Regions from separate parts of the Alteromonas sp. ABH2_165 genome, predicted to be linked through region 2. Evidence: predicted binding sites of a transcription regulator. Region 2 holds the regulator's gene; each other region holds the start of a gene.
What was found. Region 2 encodes FNR, which switches genes on or off when oxygen is low (the NO sensors DNR and NnrR bind a similar motif). Its sites were predicted from a motif close to TTGATCTAGATCAA; they were not measured.

Region 1 (5,922 bases), on a different contig from region 2:
ATTCGCCAGTTGCGCTGCTTCCTCGTCAGTATCGAACGGAATAACAACGGCAACCGGACCAAAAATTTCTTCATTAAATGCCGGACTTTCCGGCGTCACACCGCTGAGCACTGTCGGTTGGAAAAACAAACAGGAATAATCGCCGCCAGCTTCTATTTTGGCGCCACCTTCTACTGCCGCTTTGAGAATTCGGCTAATGTTATCGCGCTGTTGCTCATTAATGATTGGGCCCAGTGCGACCTGCTCGGTGGCAGGATCTCCCACTGGCAGTTGCTTGGCTTTTTCTGCCAGCTTACTGACAAACGCCTGATAAATTTTACGCTGCACAAGAATGCGGCCGGTAGACATACAAATTTGCCCCTGGTGTAACCAGGCGCCCCAGGTCGCGTTTGCGATAGCAAGATCGATGTCGGCATCATCTAGAATAATCAGAGAGTTCTTTCCTCCCAGCTCCAGCGACACTTTTTTGAGATGGCGGCTGGCAGCTTCGCCTACGTTTTTACCCGCGTTGGTCGAGCCAGTAAACTGAATCATCGCCACATCCGGGTGTTAGGTTAATGTGGCACCGGCTGCGCCATCACCTGGTAACATATGCAGTATACCTTCAGGTAACCCGGCTAATTCGAACACCCGAGCGATAGTTACGCCACCGCACACGGCGGTTCGGGGATCAGGTTTAAGTACAACCGCATTACCCACTGCAAGCGCCGGAGCAACCGCACGAATGGCCAGATACAGTGGAAAGTTAAATGGCGAGATAACGCCAACCACACCTAAAGGTTTACGACGGGCGATACTAATTTTACCCGGCGCGGCAGGTAAGACTTCTCCTTGACTTTGTGAAGGCAAGGCTGCGCTTTCGTTCAGCACTTTTATACTGAGTGAAACTTCAAATTCGGCCTTTGCTCGAATTGAACCACTTTCGCGGATCAACACATCGGTGATGTCGTTAAAGTGCTCTTGCATCACCTGAGCGGCTTTGCGCAATACAGCAGCTCGCTCTTCAAAGTGGGTGGCAGACCAGACGGGGAACGCTTTTTTCGCTGCAGTACAGCTTTGGCTCACATCTTCTGGACTCGCCATGGCGATTTGTCCAAGTTCTTTTCCAGACGCAGGTTCAGTCACAAAAACCGGCTTGGCTGAACCAGATACCCATTTGCCGGTAAAGAGTTTTTCCTGCCAAACCGCATTGGCAATGAATGATTCTGTCATTACAACCTCTTTCGTTTAGGCTCACAGAGCCAGTGATTTATTCATCGGTGTCGATGTACATCTTATTAACAGCATCACTTGTGCCAGCCGCGGTTTTTGGGCAATAGGTACCGTATATGTCCAGCTAGTGAACAATGTGAATGTCTGGCATGTTCATAACCTGAACGCCTTTTGCGAAACGCGAGAGCCGTTTGTAAATTTTTCGATAGTGGAAAGAAAAATAGAAATGACCCATTAAAAAGATTGACTGACATCAATGAATGGAAAGGTTCATCACTAATTTTTTGCGTAATGAACTTGAATAGCATGTGTGCGATACCTATTTAAATAGCACTACTTTTGCAGGGGGCTTTTCATGCGATTAGATAGATTTACCAGTAAGTTTCAATTAGCGATATCCGACGCACAGTCATTGGCACTGGGTCGTGATCATCAGTTTATTGAGCCCGTGCACCTGATGACAGCCATGCTGAATCAACAAGGCGGCTCAGTGCGCCCGCTTCTCGATCAGGCCCACGTAAATGTGAATGCATTACGTTCTTCTTTGGCCGAAGCTATCGAGCGTCTTCCCCGCGTTGAAGGGATTGGCGGCGATGTGCAGCTCAGCAAAGAAAACGGCATTTTGCTAAACCTGTGTGACAAAATTGCACAGCAGAGAAAAGATGAATACATCACGTCAGAAATTTTTGTACTGGCAGCGTTAGACGATAAAGGCAAGCTTGGCGAATTGTTGCGAAGTTTAAACATCACCCGTGACCAGCTGGAAAGCGCTATCGACAAAATGCGTGGTGGTCAGAAAGTGACAGATCCGAATGCCGAAGATGTACGCCAAGCACTGGAAAAATACACTACTGATCTGACAGAGCGGGCAGAGCAGGGCAAGCTCGATCCGGTCATTGGCCGTGATGATGAAATTCGTCGCACCGTGCAGGTTCTGCAGCGGCGTACCAAAAATAACCCCGTGTTGATTGGTGAACCAGGTGTAGGTAAAACCGCCATTGTTGAAGGCTTAGCACAGCGTATTATTAACGGTGAAGTGCCCGAAGGTCTTAAAGACAAGCGTGTGCTATCGCTGGATATGGGCGCGCTGGTGGCGGGAGCGAAATTCCGTGGTGAGTTTGAAGAGCGCTTAAAAGCGGTGCTCAATGAGCTCGCTAAAGAAGAAGGCCGGGTGATCTTATTCATCGACGAGTTACACACCATGGTCGGCGCCGGCAAAGGCGAGGGGGCCATGGATGCGGGTAACATGCTCAAGCCCGCACTGGCACGTGGTGAACTTCACTGCGTGGGTGCCACTACGCTAGATGAATACCGTCAGTATATCGAAAAGGATGCCGCGCTTGAGCGTCGCTTCCAGAAGGTACTGGTAGACGAACCAAGTGTTGAGGATACCATTGCTATTCTGCGTGGTTTGAAAGAGCGTTATGAACTCCATCACTCGGTAGATATTACCGATCCGGCCATTGTCGCGGCGGCTACGTTGTCGCATCGTTACATCAGTGACCGTCAGTTGCCTGACAAAGCTATCGATTTGATTGATGAAGCGGCTTCAAGCATCCGTTTGCAAATCGACTCTAAGCCAGAAGAAATGGACAGATTAGAACGTCGTATTATTCAGCTTAAGTTGGAAGAGCAGGCGCTGGCAAAAGAAACCGACGACGCCAGTCATAAACGACTTGAAATGATCGAGTTGGAACGTGAGCAGGCAGAAACCAAATTTGGCGATCTGGATAAAATATGGCGTGAAGAAAAAGACGCCATGCAGGGCACGCAGTCTATCAAGACTGAACTAGAGCAAGCAAAACTGGATTTGGAAATTGCCCGCCGTGCCTCTGATCTAAACCGCATGTCCGAATTGCAATATGGCCGTATTCCCGAGCTTGAAATGAAGCTGGAAAAGGCGGCAGAGAATGAGACGCGGGAAACGCTGTTGCTGAAAAACAAAGTGACCGATGTAGAAATAGCCGATGTGCTTTCACGTTGGACCGGTATTCCAGTAGCCAAAATGCTTGAGGGTGAGCGTGACAAACTGCTGCGTATGGAAGATGTTCTCCATACCCGCGTCGTGGGCCAGGCTGAGGCGGTAAGTGCCGTTTCAAACGCGATCCGCAGGTCTCGGGCCGGTCTTGCCGATCCAAATCGACCCATTGGTTCTTTCCTGTTCCTCGGCCCGACGGGTGTCGGTAAAACAGAGCTTTCTAAAGCGTTGGCTGGCTTTCTGTTCGATACCGAAGAAGCGTTGGTGCGCATTGATATGTCCGAGTTTATGGAGAAGCACTCTGTGTCCCGACTAGTCGGTGCGCCTCCGGGTTATGTAGGATATGAAGAAGGCGGTTATCTGACAGAAGCGGTCAGACGTAAGCCTTACTCTGTGATCCTGCTGGATGAAGTTGAAAAGGCCCATCCGGATGTGTTTAACATTCTGCTTCAGGTACTGGATGATGGCCGCCTTACCGACGGGCAGGGACGTACGGTCGACTTCAAGAACACCGTTGTCATCATGACGTCGAACTTAGGTTCTGATGTCATTCAAGACACCCATGATGTCAGTCAATACGACGAAATGAAGCAGCGTGTGATGGGCGTAGTGAGTCAGCATTTTAGACCGGAATTCATTAACCGGGTGGATGATCTCGTCGTGTTCCATCCGCTGGGCAAAGAGCAGATTAAATCGATAGCTAAAATCCAGCTTGCCTCCTTACGTCAGCGCTTAATCGAAAAAGGTTACAAACTGGAATTGTCTGGTGCTGCCATGGACAAATTGGCGGATGCCGGTTTCGACCCGGTGTATGGCGCACGCCCACTCAAGCGCGCTATTCAGACGCAAATAGAGAACCCTTTAGCGCAACAGTTATTGTCTGGTGTGTTAATGCCTGAGTCGACTATTCGCATCGACGTGCGGGATGATGAGTTAATTATCGTCTAAGTGTTCTTAGGCTGAGTAAACCAGGCAATTTTGGTTCGCTCAAACGTGGTTAGCGTGTCGCGAAAAACAAAAAAGCCGTGGTACTGAGAAGTACCACGGCTTTTTATTAAAGCGGCTTTATTTTAGTTTATCGCCAGCATTTTTTTGGCATCAGTTTTACCATTGAAGTCGAATTCGGAATTTGCCGCTAACTCAAGGTGTTCGGCAGCTTCCCCTTGGCGACCCATTTTCGTTAGGGTATAGCCAAGGTGATAGCGCAATTTCGGATTCGTTGCATGACGGCTAAACGCGCGGCGAAGCATTTCCAGACTCTCAGCGTATTTTCCTTCTTGCGCGAGTACCCAGCCATACGTATCTAAAATCTCGGGGTCGGCAGCGTTTAATTCAAATGCCTCTTTAATCCAGATACTTGCTTGCTGAGTGTTGGTTTCGGCTGTCATCTCAGCAAGGCGGTTCAGTACCTTAGATTTATTAAGCACATTAGGTAACTTGACCAACTGAGCGTAAATCGGTACCGACTTTTCGAACTCACCCGCGTTGTAAAAGTACTGGGCGAGAAGGTTTGCTGGTAACAAATATTGTGGATGCTCTTTCATCAGCTTCGACGCAATAGGCACGAAACCTTTAGGGTAATCGTTGCGCTCTGCCATTTTGTAAGCGGCGATAAGTGGTTGCGCGTAAACCGGTGCAAGGTCCAGTGAGCGGCCGTATGCTTGCGCTGCTCTATCAAAACTCTGGCGGCTTTCAGCTAACAAACCCGCGACATACCAGAATTCAGGATTATTCTGATTTTGGTCGATTCTAGATGAAATAGTACCCGCGGCATCTGACACTTTACCCATAGCAATTTGCAGCTTTGCAGTATGCAGGGCCAAACTGTTGTCGTAAGGCGAAATTTCGCGCGCTTTCAGGAAGCTTTCAAGTGCCTCTCCCGGACGACCAAGCTTGATAAGAATATTGCCGTAACGTTGAAGATACTTCGCACTGTTCTGAATACCGTCGCGGGCTAGCACAATAGCTTGCTCAGCCTCATCGTTGCGGCCCATGCCCGTCAGAATGTCAGCTTTCTGAAGTAGATAGGCTGGGTTATCAAAGTCTTCCTTGAGCAGTTTCTCAAGTTGGTACAGCGCATCATTCATGTTGCCTTTGCCAGCGCTAATTTGAACCAGTTTCACCCGAGCCTCTTCATTACGAGGGTGAAGGGCTAATACGTCGTTGTAAATAGCGATTGCATTTTCCATATCGCCGAGGAGCAATAAGTTCTGCGCTTTAAGCAATTTTGAAGGAACATGACGAGGCACTTGGGCGATCAATTCGTCCAAAATAGTTAGAGATTCAGCAACATGGCCAGTCTTTGCGTCTACCGATGCAAGGTTGAAGCGAGCAGAGAAGCTACTATCATTCAGCTCAAGCGCTTTGTTAAGCAGTGCGCGGGCCTTATCGTATTCTTCTTGTTGCATAAACAGACTGGCTTTTAGGTTATAGACATCTGCCTTGTCTGGAAATATATCGATAAGTGCGTCTGCACTCTTGTGGGCGTCATCATAAAAACCATAACGCATCTTCATGGACGTATACGTAAACAGATACGTTGGATTAAGCTGTTGGCTTTCATAGTTTTTCTCTAGCAGTGCCAACGCTTCTTCACGCTGCCCGCGCACAGTCATCAACTTAATTTTGAACAACTCTAATTGCAGCGTTCGAGGATATTCTTGTTCAAGAAGACGCACTAAACTGTCAGCACGAAAGCTCTTATTCTGGTCGATGAGCAAGTCACCAAGTAA
Region 2 (5,922 bases):
TTTGCTGATAAAGAACAACAAGACATTATCATGCACGTGATGGCGTCGTTGGAATCCCGTTCAGAGCACCCTATCGCCGCCGCATTTAGCGCAGACGATCTTGCTCCGGTAACGAATGTGACGATAACGGCGGGTAAAGGAATCGAAGGCGATATACATGGCCAATGTTACAAAGCGGGCTCAGCACGTTTTACAGCCTGCGATAAGTTAGAAATTCCGATAATCGCTAATGTATACCTTGTGTCGAATGATAAATGCCTTGCCGCATTCAGAGTGACTGATCAAATAAAATCGGATGCTGAAGACGTTCTAAGCGCGTTCTCGAACTACAAAAAAGTGTTGTTGAGCGGTGATATCCAGCAAAACGTAGACGACATTGCCGCGCAATTACACATCGATGAAGCCATAGGTGGAAACAGTCCAGAAGATAAGCTCAATGTTGTACATGCGCGCCAGGCAGCTAATGAGCACATTTTGATGATGGGAGATGGAATCAATGATGCGCCAGTACTGGCTGCCGCGGATGTTTCGGTGGCGGTTGGCAATGCTACAGACATTGCCAGAAGCGCCGCTGATGTGATTTTCCTCAATGAGAAGCTTACGTTGATGCGTCATTTGTTGAGCATGGCGAGCCGGGTGAAACGTGTAATCCGCCAGAATATGGCGTGGGCCATTGGCTATAACCTGATTGTATTACCCTTTGCAGTCAGTGGCATTTTAACGCCCTGGATGGCCGTTATTGGCATGAGCCTCAGCAGCATTATTGTGGTGACTAATTCTACCAAACTGTTAAAGTAATTCTTATGAGTATAATTTATGTACTAATTCCGCTGGCCATTATCATTGTGGCTATTGCTATCGGGGTATTCTTTTGGGCTGTGAAATCTAATCAGTTCGAGGATCTCGATCGTCAGGGGTACAGCATACTCTTTGACGATGACCTGTCGCCCGAAGAGAAAAAACTCGCTGAAGAACGAAAGAAACTGAATGAGTGAGTTTTCTTTTCTATCGGCCTTTTTGGTTGGTATTGCCGGTGGTGTCCATTGCATTGGCATGTGTGGTGGCGTTTCAATTGCGCTTTCTGGCGCAATTCCCAGAAATGCCAATGGCTTTCCTTATGCACTGGCCTACAACTTTGGTCGCATTACCAGTTATATTCTGGCTGGTGCAATTACGGGGGCAGTTGCGCAAATCGCCAAAAAGTACCTGCCATTATCGGGGCCGATCCTCGCTATTCTAAGTGGAATCATGCTGTTATCTATGGCGTGTTATCTTGGCAATTGGTGGAGAGGCATTACTCATATTGAGAAGCTAGGCAGTCATTTATGGAAATCTATACAGCCAACCGCTAAACGTTTTTTACCTTTCAGGTCTCCTCTCTCCGCTATTCCTTATGGTATGATTTGGGGGTGGTTACCGTGTGGGCTGGTTTATTCCACTCTCACCTGGGCATTAGCGTCTGGTACAGCCTTTTCTGGCGCGGTGATCATGGCGGGATTTGGATTAGGTACACTTCCCGCGTTACTTGCCACCTGGGCAGGAGCGAACTGGGTCCTAAAAGGGTTCAGACAGCCGATGGTACGGCAACTAATCGCATTGAGTCTGCTGATATACGCGCTTTATATTTTATGGCGGGCAGTCAGTAGTTTTTAAAAGCAGTTACGTAAAAATGGTAAGTAAGCATGCAAAAGCGTTCGGATTTCTCTATCCACTGTCAAAACTGCAGTTTTAGTCACTTATGTCTTCCAGTTGCTTTAAACAAAACTGAAATTGAATCGCTGGACGATATCGTTGAACGAAAAAAGCCGCTTCATAAACATGACACCTTGGTTGAAGCGGGTGATAAATTCACGTCCTTGTACGCTGTACGTGCTGGCTCTTTCAAATCATTTGTGACCGACAGAGAAGGTGAAGAGCAAATTATTAGTTTCCACTTTCCGGGTGACATTATCGGTTTCGATGGATTACGCGACGATACGCATCAGAGTTATACCCAGGCGCTGGAAACGGCCATGGTTTGTGAACTTCCCTATGCCACGCTGGAAAAGATGTCAGAACAGTTTCCTAAGTTGCGAAACCAGGTCATGCGCTTTATGAGTGCTGAAATCAAGCAAGATCATCAAATGATGATGTTATTGAATAAACGCACCGCAGAAGAGCGATTGATTTACTTTATTGCTCACCTTTCTGGTCGTTTTGAAGAGCGCGGTTTCTCACATCGCCAGTTTAATCTAAGTATGACTAGAAACGAAATTGGTAATTATCTTGGCCTGACGGTAGAAACCATCAGCCGCTTGCTAACCCGTTTCCAGAAAGAAGGGATCATAAAAGTCGACGGCAAGCTGATCACCATTTTGGATTTTGAGGGCATGGATAAGCGTTTACACTCTATGGATATCCCCACTACCTGCGTTGACTGATATCCGAACAGTCTATTGATCTGAAACAACGTCTCTCCTGGGAGGTTTACTATACTAAAGATGTAAGCCGTATCGCAGTCCATAGACTAAGGAGGGACGTCATGATCACTTACAACCGCATTCTCGCCGTTGTCCAACCGGACAAATCCGAACAGCCCGCCCTTTCAAGAGCCATTGAAATAGCAAATAAAACCGGTGCTGAAGTCCATGCATTGCTGGTTGTTTATGACTTTTCTTACGACATGACCACCATGCTCACACGCGCTGAGCGAGAGGCAATGCGAAAAGCGGTAACCAATGATCGCAAGCAATGGGCTGAAAATACATTCAGTCACTATGACGGATGCCCGGTAAAAGTGTCTGTCGTCTGGAATGACAAAAGATACGAAGCCATTATTCGCTTTGCGGTAGAACAAAATATTGATCTTGTAGTTAAGTCAACCCGGCAGCATCACGAACTCAGCACCGTCATTTTCACACCCACAGATTGGAACTTACTCCGTAAGTGCCCCACCCCAGTGTTGCTGGTAAAAGACCATGTGTGGCCAGAAAATGGCACTGTGGTTGCAGCAGTCAATGTAGGTACTGAAGATAAAGAACATGCCGAACTGAATAACAAGATTACGGTTGTCGCCACCGACTATGCCAACATGCTAAGTGGTCAGGTGCATTTGGCAAATGCTTACCCGTCTACACCGTTGAATATTGCCATTGAAATCCCGGATTTTAACGCCCAAACCTATCAAAATTCCGTTAGGGATCATCATCTTAAAGAAATGGAAGCCCACAGTGCAAAATACGGTATTGGTATTGCCAACTGTCACGTTATTGAAGGCCTGCCAGAAAAAGCGGTATCACGCATCAGTGAACAGTTAAATGCTGAGCTGGTGGTTATTGGCACGGTTGGCCGCACCGGATTATCTGCAGCGTTCATTGGCAACACGGCTGAACACGTACTCGACAGCTTAAATTGTGATGTCCTCGCTATTAAGCCCGACGGATTTGTCTCGCCTATCAGGTAAGGTATTCACGCTGCCGCACGACTCTCTATGGCGGCAGCGCCCTTCGTTTTGTATAATGCCACTTTTATTTTTCCCATCGTCAATTCTGAAGTGTCATGAATCAATTAACATCAGCCGAATCCGGTACATCGAGCCACAGCGCCGAAAGCAAACAGAAGTACAATTTCAATAAGTTGCAGAAGCGCTTGCGTCGTAACGTGGGTAAAGCCATTGATGACTTCAAGATGATTGAAGACGGAGATAAAGTCATGGTGTGTCTGTCAGGGGGTAAAGACAGCTACACCATGTTAGACATTCTCCTTTTTTTACGAAAAATTGCGCCGATCCACTTTGATATCGTGGCGGTGAATCTTGACCAAAAGCAACCCGGCTTTCCTGAGCACGTTTTACCGGAATACCTGGCATCACTGGGCATCGATTATAAAATCGTAGAAGAAGACACCTACTCCATTGTGAAAGATAAGATCCCTGAGGGTAAAACGACCTGTTCTCTGTGCTCGCGGCTGCGCCGTGGCATACTCTATCGCACTGCCAAAGAATTAGGCGCAACCAAAATCGCATTGGGGCATCATCGTGACGACATGTTGGAAACTTTGTTTTTGAATATGTTCCATGGTGGAAAACTCAAAGCCATGCCACCGAAGCTTGTTAGCGATAATGGCGAACATATTGTTATCCGTCCTCTTGCCTATTGCAGTGAAAAAGACATTCAGAAATACTCAGACGCAGCATCATTCCCAATCATTCCCTGTAATCTCTGTGGTTCGCAAGAAAACCTACAAAGACAGAACATTAAAATGATGCTTCAAGACTGGAATAAACGTTTTCCTGGCAGAATTGAATCCATGTTCAGGGCGATTCAGAACGTTGCGCCGTCTCACCTGGCCGATAAAAACCTGTATGATTTCGCAGCTATTCAGACAACAGGTGCGCCTGTTGCCGATGGTGATACCGCATTTGATGCGCCTGAATTTAAAGACGAGCTGGCAGAAGAAAATCGTTCAGACGTGCAAATTGTCAACCTGGCGGATTAACACATGAAAATAGGACTTGCCCTGGGTGCTGGCGCGGCCAGAGGATGGACACACATTGGCATCATTCAAGCGCTGGAAAAGCTGGGTGTAAAGATTGATGTGGTTGCAGGATGCTCCATCGGTGCCTATGTGGGCGCGGCCTATGCCAGTGGTAAACTAGAGCCACTCAAAGAATGGGCTTGCTCGCTGACTGAATGGCAGATTTTAGCCTTAATGGGAGTTGGCATTCGAAAAGGTGGTATTGCCAGCGGTGAAAAGGTATTTACCAAACTCGCTGACGAATTTTGTGCCCCGACCTTTGAAGAAATGCAAAAACCGTTCGCGTGTGTCGCGACGGATTTATATTCCGGTCGTGAGGTTATGTTCTCTCAAGGGCCGTTAGATAAATGCGTACAGGCGTCGTGTGCCATCCCGGCTTTGTTCAGTCCGGTGTCTTATCAGGATCGCTGGCTGGTGGATGGTGCTGTAGTGAATCCGGTTCCAGTAAATCTTTGTCGACAGTTGGGCGCTGATTTTGTTATCGCGGTCAATCTGAACGCAGACTTTAAACCACAACGGCTCGATAAGCCTGCCGAAGAACATGAGAAACTGCAGAAGAAAAATGATGATTTCTTCTCTAAAAGTACCAGCATGGTGAAGCAGTGGTTTTCTCACGACGAGAAAGAGACTGCGCCTCAGCCACCAAGTATTTTGGGTGTGATGACCAGTTCTCTTGAGATCTTACAGGCAAGAGTGACCCGCTCACGCCTCGCTGGCGATCCACCCGATGTTCTCATCGAACCTTATCTTTCCGATGTGGGATTGATGGAGTTTCATCGTGCAGAAGAGTTGTGTCAGGAAGGCGAACGAACTGTTGCCCGGCTTGCAGAGCAGATAAAGTATCAGCTTGTCATTGAAAGCAAAGAAATCGAAGTAGAAGATCTTGATAATATTGAGAACGCCGAACAATAAGGTTTGGCGTTATTAATACTGCTTATTTTGTTGCTTTTGCCGTAATTCGAAACGGCTTTTCGGGCAGAACTAATCCTTTACTGCTCTCAATCCATTCGGCTGACAGCATTTGTGTTCCCATATTGATGTTCGGTGCATCTTTCACCGGCATACTAATATTGTCATCAGCGAACTGGATATTTAGTCCATCTACAGTTGGCATCATAAAAGACAAGAAACTGCCCATTTCATTGAAAAAAGAACGGTATTGTTCAAGCAAATACGTCAACTCTTCTTTGCTATAGCGCGTCTTCAAATATGCGGTCTTTGTTTCAAGCTGTACAGACATATCACATAAATTGGCGGCCTCAGCCAAATCGATTTCGACAAAGGCTTCAGCCATTTTTAACACTTTTTCCGATGGTACCGTGAAACGATATTCCTCAGAAACCTCAAGTGGCAGTGTCTGTTTATCGGTAACAATCTTCGCGTTATTTATTTCGCACAAGCGCCCTT
Region 3 (5,922 bases), on a different contig from region 2:
AGGATGAACCCGGATCGACACCGAGCTGACCAATACTGTCGAGTATGTTGCCCGCGTCATCGGTGAGAATAATGGCATCATCACCATTGTACAGACTCTGAGTTGTCAACTCATCGGCCAGGGCCTTCAACGCATCTTCCGCGCCTGATTGCGCAATAACTAACGTACCGCCCGGCGCGATAGAACCACTTAAATCAACAATGGAACTGGCTGACAAGCCACCATTATTGTATACGGAAATGGTATAACCACTGAGAGACACACTTTCTGTCGTTGGATTGTAGAGTTCCAATGCTTTATTGCTACTACTTCCCTCGACGTACTGAGATATCAGCAAGTCACTGCCACTGGCAGAGACTGAGGCTGTAATCCCCAATACCAAAGGAAGCACGATAGGTGCTTTCATTATTGTTGCTCCTGCTTGTTATTAGAAACTGTCCCAAAGTGCAGTTGAAGAGTATAAAGAAAATACTACAGAGAAATGACAACTTTTTGACCAAAACTGACATTATTTTGACCAACTGGTCTACAGGTTTTGCGTAGTAAGGGCTGCAGGAATATTAGGTTAAATTTATATGTAAATTTTATCGAGGAGCGGGCATAAAAAAACCTGAGCGACGTCAGGTTTTTTGTAAACGAGCAGTTTGCTAAACGTTAGTTTTGTGCGAGAGCATCGGCCATTTCTTCATCGAACCAATCTTTCAGCATCGCTTTCTCATATCCCAGATATTCGTTTTGTCTGAACGTGGATGGATTATCAAGAAAGCTCATGTCTTTTAACTTCACATCAGCACTTTTTAATACTTTTCCACTCTCATCAGTGAGTGAATAAGAAAACGAAATTCGGGGAATGTCCACACGCTTGATGATGCGAACGTCACTGCCTGTAGCGTTGCCAAATACGAAACTGCTTGGCCATACCTGCCCCGCAAGATCCAGATTGGTGACGGTCATTGATAATTTTTCTTTCTCAGGCAGCTTTTCAGCGAGTTCCCCCACGTACTTATCGAGGGCCTCGAAAGTGCGTTCACGAAACTTAACCCGACTTTCATTCGTCGGCCTTACATCTGCGTACTTTTCTGGATTCTGCCAGACTATTTCCGCAGTTGCGGCACTGGACTGAGTAGATGCAAGGGAGCTCCCTGCAGCCAAAGAAACCAGTATTATTTTCCAAACAGAATTCATTTTATGACTCCTCAATTGAAATACCAATACACAGTGTTGCCCGATACCATTACGAAACACTACGAGCAGCTTCGTAAAACTACCTCCGTACATCACTTAGAGCCTCTCGCTGCCAATTTGTTCCATTGTGTCAGCAACGGGCAATACGTTTACTATACTGGCAACTAACTTCGCTTTCGATTTTTCACAGCAACCTATTTATACCACACTCAAATGAACAGACACTGAACGATAGTAGATATTTTAAACTGCACTCATATCAAAAAGTAGCAACGCTAACATCAGACATCGAATAAACAGCTGTCGCAAGTTCATTCTCTGTCAAGGCTAAATGCAAGGTACCTGAAAGCCAGACAGCATCAAAAGTCCAATCTACTCCCTGCTTGTATTCCGCATAGATGATTTGGTTGGGAGGAGGTGGCGGCAGATGCATGCAGGCGCCAAAATAGGGCACTAAGAAGAAACTAACAATTTTTCCTGATTCTGTGAAATCCAGTGGAACCATAAACCCGGGAATACGAATTGATTGACCATCGAGTTTTTTAACGCCATTGGTCGATACTAACGCTCGTTCATAATCGTTGGTTGGTGCAGCGATACCCGATTGAATACGACTACTGATTTTATCATCCTCAGAGCCATCTTGAACTTGACGCACTGAATCAGGCATATTTTTTAACACTAACAATTCTTCAGGAGGTACAAGATACTCCCATTCTAAGATTCGGGGTTCTTTATTGTCTGCCGCAGCCGGGTAAGCCAGCAGAAAACCATAAATCATTAACACACTACAAAATAAACGCGAGTGACCAAAGAACACTGTTAAAACCGTCTTCAATATGAGTGTTTTTTAGCCTGCCTCAAATTGAAAAAATAGACCATGCTAGTCATCGGACGACGTGGGAGATTAACGAAAAAATGAAAAGTGAATTTTAGATTGTTGTATGAAAATTACGGGTATTCAAAGCGAGTGAGACAGCAGTTCCGTACTCGCGATGGCGGCGCAAAAATGCCTCAACTCGCCACCACTAATAAAGGGGTTAATGTCGTCGGTTACGCAATAGGTGTGATGAAAAGAAATGATGCTATCGCGACTTTGCAGGATTTCATCGACATAATCCTGTTGGAACGGACGAAGTTGTTCCCGCATGGGTGCCGTTACCGATAGCAAAGATTCCAACTCTTTGCGTTCCTGCCATGTGGCGACATATTCGTACCAACTGCTCACTTCAGCCTGAGCATCTTTAAAAATATACTGAACCATTGGCAAACGGAGCACAAAGATCAGTACTGCTATCTCTGAAATCACCAAAAAACCACGCCACATCTGATTAACCTGACCCTGTAATCGCAAAGCCAATCTCATTCAGACAGCAGAGACACGGCTTTATATTTAACCTGATAACCTGTTGAGAATATAACCGCCTGAAAGCTAATTAAATAGTTTGAGTTTTATACCTGAATATTGTTTTTAATAAGCCGGAACAGACTGTTATGCGCTTTTTTTCTTGATCTGTATTAAGTCTGGCTTATTTACTCTTGCTATACTGGCAGCAAATAACAGACACCTGTGTCAGTAAGGTTGCCTTCATGAGCGAACAAATTCAGGTCAAAAACGTCTCTCCGGTAAAAGTGCATCAGCCGCCCGGTGGCAGTAATAAAAAACGCCCATCGGCTCGCAGCCAAATTTATGTTCGTGCCGTTAAGGGCCCTATCGAGACGTTCCGCCGCTTATTTGGCTTTGTTTTTGTTGGTCTTTTTGCGCTCATCCCCTGGATTCAATACGACGGGCATCAGGCTATCTTGTTGGATATTATGAACCAGCGTTTTACCATTTTTGGTCTCACGCTGTGGCCGCAAGATCTCACGTTACTGGCTTATATTTTTATTGTTGGTGCATTCGCGCTGTTTTTTGTCACCACTTTCGCCGGGCGGGTTTGGTGTGGATTTATGTGCCCGCAAACCACCTGGGTTTATATGTATGTGTGGTTTGAAGAAAAAATCGAAGGGCCCCGTAACAAGCGCATTAAGCTGGATGAACGCCCTCTCGACTTCGATAAGTTCTGGCGCAAATCACTCAAGCACATTGCCTGGCTTTCTGTTGCCCTGCTCACCGCCCTCACCTTTGTGGGCTACTTCACACCGATTGGTGCATTGTTTATCGACTTTTTTACCTTCAATGCCAGTTTCTGGGCGGTATTTTCAATTCTGTTCTTCGCAGGTTGTACCTATGGGAATGCCGGTTGGATGCGGGAAATTATGTGTACTCACATGTGTCCTTACGCCCGCTTTCAGTCTGCCATGTTCGATAAAGATACCTTTACGGTTTCTTACGATTACAATCGAGGGGAGAAACGTGGACCTCGCCCCCGTAAACTGAAACATGAAGAATTAGCAGACAAAGCGCTCGGTGATTGTATCGACTGCAACCTGTGTGTACAGGTATGCCCTACCGGTATCGATATTCGCAATGGGTTACAATATGAATGTATCAACTGCGGTGCCTGCGTAGATGCCTGCAATGGCGTCATGGAGAAAATGAACTACCCCAAAGGGCTGATTAGTTTTACCTCTGAAGAGCGTCTTACAGGAGGCCATACAAATATTGTGCGGCCCAAACTGATTGGCTATTTCGTGGTACTGTTAGTGATGATTGGCCTGCTCATGGCAGATATTCTCACTCGCTCACCATTAGAAGTCGACCTGATACGTGATCGCAACTCCCTGTTTCGGGAAAACGGCCGGGGCAATGTAGAAAACGTCTACACCATCAAAATTCTGAACAAATCTCAGGACACCCATACCTACACTATCGAGGTGAAAGGTTTAGCTAGCTACAATATTTTAGCCGATACCACAGTAACTGTTGGTGGCGGAGAAGTCTTCAGTATGCCACTATCTCTGGAAACCTCTCCGAAGAACCTTAGCGAGGCGGTGACAGACATTTATTTCCATGTCCGGACCGAAGATGCTGAGGGCAATGTTGTGGAAGTCGATGAACCAACAAAATTCCTCTACAGATAGTAAAGAACAAGGCGATTTTGCCTTTGCGGGCTTAAGCCCTGACACCGTATTAGACGCCCTTGAAAGCTGCCGGATTTACCCAGAATCTGGCTTGCTGGCGCTGAACAGCTATGAAAACCGGGTTTACCAGTTCAAGGCCGATGACGGTCAGCGCCTGGTGGTAAAATTCTATCGCCCCAGCCGCTGGAGCGATGAACAAATCCTTGAAGAACACAGTTTCGCCAAAGAAATCGCCGATGCCGATATTCCACTGGTGGCGCCGATGGAAGTCGACGGGAAAACCCTGCACCATGCATGCGGATTCCGTTTTGCTGTATTTCCGTCTGCCGGTGGACGCCAGTTTGAGGTTGATAACCTCGATCAGCTTGAGTGGATGGGACGCTTCATCGGCCGCATGCATCGCGTCGCGCAGGCTAAACCTTTCCAATTTCGGCCCGAACTTAATCTGCAGAATTTTCTCGATAAACCCCGGGAAATCCTCACCACAAGCCGACTATTGCCTGGCCATTTAGAGACCGCCTTTTTTGCTATTCTTGACCCGCTGATTAAAGAAACCCAAAAGCGGTATGGCGCAACCAAGCTTATTCGCCTTCATGGCGACTGTCACCCAGGAAACATTCTCTGGCGAGACGGTCCCATGTTTGTGGACTTAGATGATTGTCGTATGGGGCCAGCCATCCAGGATTTGTGGATGATGCTGTGTGGTGACAGGCAACAACAACTGCTGCAATTGGATGTGCTGGTAGAAGCTTACGAAGAATTCCACAGCTTCGACAACAACCAACTTGCGCTGATTGAGCCGCTTCGTGCCATGCGTATGGTGCATTATATGGCTTGGTTGTCTCAACGCTGGGAAGACCCGGCATTTCCGCGGGCGTTTCCCTGGTTTGCCGAAGACAAATACTGGGAAGGGCAGATCCTTGCGCTTAAAGAACAATTGGCAGCGCTCCACGAGCCTCCGCTAAAACTGGGTTATTAATCCAGACTTAAGCCCAAACTTGCTGTTAACTCGCGTTTGCGACATCTTGTCGTGAACGCTAGTCGACACGGGATCACTGTGGTACTCTTTTTTTGATTTTGTATTATGGATTGTTAACCGATGAAAAAAATTGCTTTATTTCTGTTGACTGCCCTGCTGCTTCCTCTGCAGGCTTGCGCAGATGACGTTAAGTGGAAAGAAGGAACCCATTACGAAGTATTAGACCAGCCGGCAACGTCAAAGCCTACGGTTTATGAGTTCGCTTCCTTCTGGTGCGGTCACTGCTTCCGTTTCGAGCCAGTGGTAGCCGAAATCAAAAAAGCCCTGCCAGAAAACGTAAAGTTTACCAAGATCCACGTAAACTTCATGCCTGGTGCTGACGAATCAGTACAGGATGACGCCACCCGCGCCATGATGATTGGTCGTGTGCTAAAACGTGAAGATGAGTTGAACGGTGCAATCTTTAACTACATTCATCAGCAACGTGCCACAGTAGGTGGAATGTCTGATCTGAAAAACATCTTTGTGGTTAATGATGTCGATCCGGAAGAGTTCGATAAGTTAGCGAAAACATCTAACTTCTCCGTTGACAATATGGTGAAGAAAAACCTGAAAATTCAGGAACAATATCGTAAAGACGTGACCGGTACGCCAACATTTATCGTAAACGGTAAATACAAGGCAACCTTTGTACAAGGCATGACTTTCGATGACGTTAGAGATTTGGTTGTTTG
Region 4 (5,922 bases), on a different contig from region 2:
TCCCGGAACACCGTTGAGTGTATGCCGGCTTCCGTCATCGGCATCCGCTGCACGGTATACATGCGCTTTTCAGGTTCAAGATGTACCAGCTTTTCTCCGTCGACATACACATCAAACACGCCAACATCAGCCGTGTAGTTCGGCCCCTGGAAGTCCTTCAGTTCATTAAACTTAAAGGTGTAGCCACCCAGATTCGCTGTTTCACCCGGTGCCATTCTCACATCCCGCTCCAGTGCGTAATTGGATACTAACGTGATCCCAATAATCGTAACGGCAAAGCCCAGGTGCCCCAACACCATTCCCCAGTGGCTTGGTGTTAGCTTTCGTAAACGAGTTAATAGCGATGCATCAGGCATTGAATCGATACGCTGCAATACTTCCCATATTGAAGAGATTAAGATCCACGCCGCTAATACTAATCCCAACGCCGCCAGATACGTTGGCGTATTGTAGGTAAAATTGATTAACACTCCGGCGCTGATACTTAACCCCAGCGCAATAAGCAATTGCTTCTGCAGTGCACTGGCAGACTGTTGTTTCCAGCGAGTAACGGGGCCTAGCCCTAGAATAAGCACAAAAGGGACAATCAAGATGGTGAACATTTGATTAAAGAACGGCGCACCAATGGAAATAGAGCCGAGGCCCAATTCTTTATGTACCAATGGCAGAATAGTACCGAGAAATACCACCAGTGTGGCGGCACATAAAAATACATTATTTCCCATCAGTAAAACTTCGCGGGAAAACATGCTATATCGACCAGGCGAGTTTAGTTGCGATGCCCGCAATGCATACAGCAACAACCCGGAACCTGATAACACCACCAGGATGCCAAGAATAAACAGGCCCCGCGATGGGTCACTGGCAAACGAATGCACGGAAACAATCACCCCAGAGCGAACTAAGAAGGTACCCAGCAAGCTAAGTGAGAATGCGGCAATCGCCAATAACACCGTCCAGGATTTAAATACTTTACGTTTTTCAGTCACTGCCAGTGAATGCATCAGTGCAGTACCTACCAACCACGGCATGAAAGAGGCATTTTCTACCGGGTCCCAAAACCACCAGCCCCCCCAACCTAATTCGTAGTACGCCCACCAACTTCCCAGCGCAATACCAACGGTGAGGAATCCCCAGGCAGCAATGACCCAGGGTCGAGACCAGCGAGCCCAGGTTGAATCCATTTGTCCGGATATAAGTGCTGAAATAGCAAATGCAAAAGAAACCGAAAACCCCACGTACCCCATGTACAGCATAGGTGGGTGGATAATCATGCCAAAATCTTGCAACAGCGGGTTCAAGTCACGGCCATCAACAGGAAAGAAAGGCAACATGCTGTCGAAAGGGTTAGAAGTAAGCAGCATGAACAGATAGAAACCGATGCCAACTAAACCGAGCACTGACAGTACCCGGGACACCATTTCATCGGGTATACCGCGACTAAACAATGCAACTGCAACGGTCCAGATAGATAGCATTAACACCCAAAGCAGAAACGAGCCTTCATGCCCTCCCCACACGGCAGTGACTTTGTAGTAAACAGGAAGCTGACTATTTGAATGTTGCGCGACGTAGGCCACACTGAAATCATCAGTAACAAATGCATAGATAAGTGCAATGAATGCCATAGCGGTAAACAGGAACATGCCCAATGCCAACGGCTTTGCGGTTCCCATTAAAAAAGAATGATTAGTTTGCGCACCCCATAGCGGATACACCGCCAACAGAATCGCACTGACCAGGGCCAGAGTTAGTGCAATATTACCCAGCTCAGGAACCATAATTAGCCTCCGTTATTCGCAGGCTTCACGTGTTTGATGCCTTTCATCTGCTCGGCCAGTTCCGGCGGCATATATTCTTCGTCATGTTTAGCAAGAACTTCGTGAGCTTCAATCACATTTCCCGCCAATAGCGTGCCCGAGGCGACAATCCCCTGCCCTTCACGGAACAGATCAGGCAAAATTCCCTGATAGCGCACAGTCACAGTCGGGCCGGTATCAACCAGGTCAAAGCTTACTGCGAGACTTTCAGAATCACGGTTAACAGACCCCGGTACAACCATACCACCGATCCGCAGACGTTGGCCGACTTGAGGTTTAACCCCTTCGCGACCATCCACAATTTGTGTTGGTGTATAAAACAAGTCGATGCTGTCTGTCAGAGCGAACAACATCAAGCCTACTGCGCCCATGACAAGCGCACCAACAAGAGAGACAACCAATAATCGCTGCTTTCTGCGGGGATTCATCTTAATTACTCCTGTCAGGTTCAGTGGTGTCGTTACGCGCTTGCTGCTGAGCTCGTTGAATGCGTAGCTTTCGTTGCTGCTCAGTAACTACCTGCTTTATTAGTCGCTTATGCTCAATTGCACTGAAAATGGTAATAAGGGCCATGGATCCCAATGCGATACCAAAAGAGAGCCAAACATAAAAGGCGTATCCGCCCATGGCCCAGAAGTCAGCCCAAGACTCAAATTGCATCATCAGCCCCCTTCTCTTTTACCAGCAATTGCACCCAAGGTCTGTGCATTTCCCGCCGGATGATTTCATTTTTAAGACGCATGGTGGTGACCAACGCAATAAATAGCGCAAAGCCAAATATATTGAGTAACAATGGCCATAACATTTCGGTAGCGATAGACGGCTTATCGAATTTGGTGATTGTTGAGCCCTGATGCAGGGTGTTCCACCATTCCACCGAGTAGTGGATGATGGGGATATTCACTACACCAACCAGTGCCATGACGCCCGCCGCCTTGCCTGCCTGCTGTTTGTCTTCAAATGCAGAATACAAAGCGATAACGCCGAAATAGAGAAACAATAAAATGAGCTCGGAAGTGAGTCTTGCATCCCACACCCACCACGCACCCCACATGGGTTTACCCCAGGCTGCCCCAGTAAGCAGTGCAATGAAAGTCATCACCGCGCCAACAGGGGCCATGGCAATCATAGCCATATAGGCTGTGCGCCATTGCCACACCATACCCACTAGCGCGGCTATTGCCATTGCCACATAAGTACTCATGGACAACATGGCGCTTGGTACATGAATATAAATGATGCGAAAGGAATCACCTTGCTGATAATCCTGAGGTGCATATGCCAACCCCCAAATTGTACCTACCACTAGGCATACCACAGCAGGCAGAGCAAACCACGGCAACAGAGTATTACAAAGCTGATAAGCCCGTTCAGGCTTTGCATAGGGATGTAACCACTTCCACATCAGTTCTGACTCACTTTAAGAGAATATGCGATGGCGGCAGGTGCCAGTGCCATTGCAATCAACAACATAGCGCCAATAATAGCAATTTGCGCACGGTATGGTAGCTGTAGCGCCGCAGCATCCACTGCTGAGGTAGCAAAAATTAATAGAGGAATAAATACCGGAATAAGCAACAGAGCCAGCAGCACACCGCCCCGTTGAATGCCTACAGTCAACCCAACGGCGATGGCGCCAACCAAAGATAAAAGCGGTGTTCCTAACAAAAGTGTAATCACTAATGCGATATACATATCCATTGTGAGGTTGAGGAACATGGCCAATAGCGGCGATAAAACAAGCAGTGGAATAAACGTAACCAGCCAGTGACAGAGCACTTTCATTGCCGCAACAGCATAGAGAGGCAGCCCAGACAGTTGTAATTGTTCTAGGGAACCATCGGCAAAATCGTCTCGGAATAATCTCTCCATTCCCATTAAGGAGGAAAGAATAGCTGCAATCCAAATAACACCCGGGCCAATTAGCTGTAAGGTATCAGGCCCGGGGCCAACCCCAAGGGGGAAGAGTGTCACCACCATCAGTAAAAACATAAGGGGCTGCACTAGCTCGGCCTTCTGCCTGAAAGCCAACGCTAAATCTCGCTTAAATACACCACCCATCAAGCTATTCAAAACCGGTACTCCAAATCAAAGGAACGCACTGAGCCCGCTCGCTCACTGAGTGCCTGATGGGATGTGGTAAGTACTGCGCCACCGGCGTCTACATGTGATTTCATTTTATCTTCGAGTTGCGCGACGCCTTTCACATCTAAGGCAGTAAAGGGTTCGTCGAGGATCCAGACTTTCCCAGGCTTGAGCCATAAGCGGGACAATGCCACTCGTCGCTGTTGCCCTGCTGATAATGTTCTACACGGCACATCTTCCATGCCTACCAGCCCCAGTTCGCCTAACACATGGTAAAGGTGGTCAAGAGAAGCAGGAACATGATGCTGACGACACCAGAAAGCGAGATTTTCTATCGCGGAGAGTGCACCATTCACGCCAGGCTTGTGGCCAACATAGATTAAATCCTTGAACCAAAGCTCACCTAACGGCTGCGACTGCCAAGTAATAGTGCCACTTTCAGGTTGACTTAACCCGCAGAGAATTCGTAATAGACTGGTTTTACCGGTGCCGTTGGGCCCACGAAGATACACCAGTTGACCAGACTGCAATGAGAACGACAATCTATCAAACAACACTCTATCGCGTTTAATGCAACTTAGTTCACTGGCCACTAACCCTGACAACCAACACCTCTTTTAAATAATTCGCTGTTTATTTTTGATGTTTGCGACCCAGCATTCTAGCATAGGCAAAAAGGATCACATCCCAACCATTGGCGTATTAAACCTTTTTATGACTTAGTTCAACCTGAAGGAGCATTGACATCGGTGAAAATCACAAAATGCTTGAATTTTTCAAATAGTTGCCGATAAATCTGTCATGAACTTGCAGATAGCTCAACTTTTTTCCGCTGCCAATGCATCGCTCTCTGCCGATGTAGTAAAATCACAACCTGAAATTCTGTCTCAACTCAGTTCAGCTTCGTTGCAACGCACATCGCAGACACAAATGCAGATATCTGCGCCCCAGTTACTTGCTTCAACGCTTTTAACATCAACACCAACCAGCAGCGTCACTGTTGATTCCGCCGCTACCGTTGTAAGTGGTGAGAAGCAGATTACGTTATTCGACATGTTGCCGATTAAGCAAGTTACTCGCCTTACCCAAGCTGATATGCAACGTTTGGTAACAGCTTTAGCTGACGGCATGACATTGGCAGCACTGTCGCAATCGAAGTCTGGTTTCTCACTGACAGGCACAGTTGAAAATATAGCAAATCGTACAGTGAGTCTGAATTTGCAGATGCCAGGCAATCCTGGCATAAAACTCGTTGTGCCAGACAGTATTGCCAGCCAATTAAAGTCAGGCGATAAAGTGACGTTGAAACTGCAACCAGAGTCGGCACCCAGCTCTTTGGCAAACCAAGTTAAGAATAGCAGCGGGCAGCAATGGAAAGCGACATTAAGCTCCACTGCGTTACCAGAAAAAGAAGCATCATTTACGGTCCCGTCATCCTCACCAAGCGTTAAACTTGCCGTTGCAAAAGTGATCGCAAGCGCGGGGATAACACTTGAACAACCGCTTTCTACTGCATTGCAGAAAAACCTCAACATTTCCCCATCACCATCAAATGGGAAATTGAACACGCCGGTATCTATGCACATTGTAAATGTACAAGTTCGTGGTAACCAACTTGAGGTCCGCGGCACTGAGCTAAAACCCATGTTAAACATTACCTTGCCGAAAAACAGTCCTAAACTTCAGCCTGTAGGTAATGACAGATTAGTCGAGCTTGCAAACCAAAATTCAATACCACGACAAACAGGAAAGCTCTCTTCCATACAAAATAATGTGACAACGCAAAACGTTGCGACACACCCATCACCTTTGTTATCAGCAAAATCAGATACGCTGTCGCCTTCTGTGAAGTTGGCGGATAAGTTATCACCTGTTTTGGGTATATCCGCAGAGGATGTGCCTGTTGTATTGGATAAAGTTCGACAACTTTCACGTCAACTCCTGGCGCAAACCGGTTCAACCAATGAAGCGTTAACAAAGCTTGTTAATGTGCTGCGTAATCCGGGTTTTGATATGC

Region 1: a site for FNR is predicted at 1,456-1,469, ahead of clpB (ATP-dependent chaperone ClpB). Genes of this name have one in related genera too.
Region 3: a site for FNR is predicted at 2,694-2,707, ahead of ccoG (cytochrome c oxidase accessory protein CcoG). Genes of this name have one in related genera too.
Region 4: a site for FNR is predicted at 4,620-4,633, ahead of fliK (flagellar hook-length control protein FliK). Genes of this name have one in related genera too.

What each region holds. Positions count from the first base shown of each region.
Region 1 is NZ_JBSWWF010000008.1:292,372-298,293, forward strand. It holds partial or broken gene ACXAFQ_RS16735 (benzaldehyde dehydrogenase) at 1-1,212, opposite strand, end outside; gene clpB (ATP-dependent chaperone ClpB) at 1,568-4,138, shown strand; gene prsT (XrtA/PEP-CTERM system TPR-repeat protein PrsT) at 4,261-5,922, opposite strand, start outside.
Region 2 is NZ_JBSWWF010000009.1:112,713-118,634, forward strand. It holds gene ACXAFQ_RS17240 (heavy metal translocating P-type ATPase) at 1-798, shown strand, start outside; gene ccoS (cbb3-type cytochrome oxidase assembly protein CcoS) at 804-995, shown strand; gene ACXAFQ_RS17250 (sulfite exporter TauE/SafE family protein) at 988-1,653, shown strand; gene fnr (fumarate/nitrate reduction transcriptional regulator Fnr) at 1,683-2,420, shown strand; gene uspE (universal stress protein UspE) at 2,522-3,442, shown strand; gene ttcA (tRNA 2-thiocytidine(32) synthetase TtcA) at 3,538-4,476, shown strand; gene rssA (patatin-like phospholipase RssA) at 4,480-5,427, shown strand; gene ACXAFQ_RS17275 (DUF2987 domain-containing protein) at 5,450-5,922, opposite strand, start outside.
Region 3 is NZ_JBSWWF010000006.1:153,122-159,043, reverse strand. It holds gene ACXAFQ_RS13095 (ExeM/NucH family extracellular endonuclease) at 1-406, opposite strand, end outside; gene ACXAFQ_RS13090 (DUF3016 domain-containing protein) at 655-1,185, opposite strand; gene ACXAFQ_RS13085 (DUF3299 domain-containing protein) at 1,445-2,005, opposite strand; gene ACXAFQ_RS13080 (hypothetical protein) at 2,147-2,551, opposite strand; gene ccoG (cytochrome c oxidase accessory protein CcoG) at 2,776-4,209, shown strand; gene ACXAFQ_RS13070 (serine/threonine protein kinase) at 4,181-5,188, shown strand; gene ACXAFQ_RS13065 (thiol:disulfide interchange protein DsbA/DsbL) at 5,309-5,922, shown strand, end outside.
Region 4 is NZ_JBSWWF010000001.1:200,917-206,838, reverse strand. It holds gene ACXAFQ_RS00800 (heme lyase CcmF/NrfE family subunit) at 1-1,781, opposite strand, end outside; gene ccmE (cytochrome c maturation protein CcmE) at 1,784-2,248, opposite strand; gene ccmD (heme exporter protein CcmD) at 2,250-2,480, opposite strand; gene ACXAFQ_RS00785 (heme ABC transporter permease) at 2,470-3,225, opposite strand; gene ccmB (heme exporter protein CcmB) at 3,225-3,881, opposite strand; gene ccmA (cytochrome c biogenesis heme-transporting ATPase CcmA) at 3,890-4,510, opposite strand; gene fliK (flagellar hook-length control protein FliK) at 4,707-5,922, shown strand, end outside.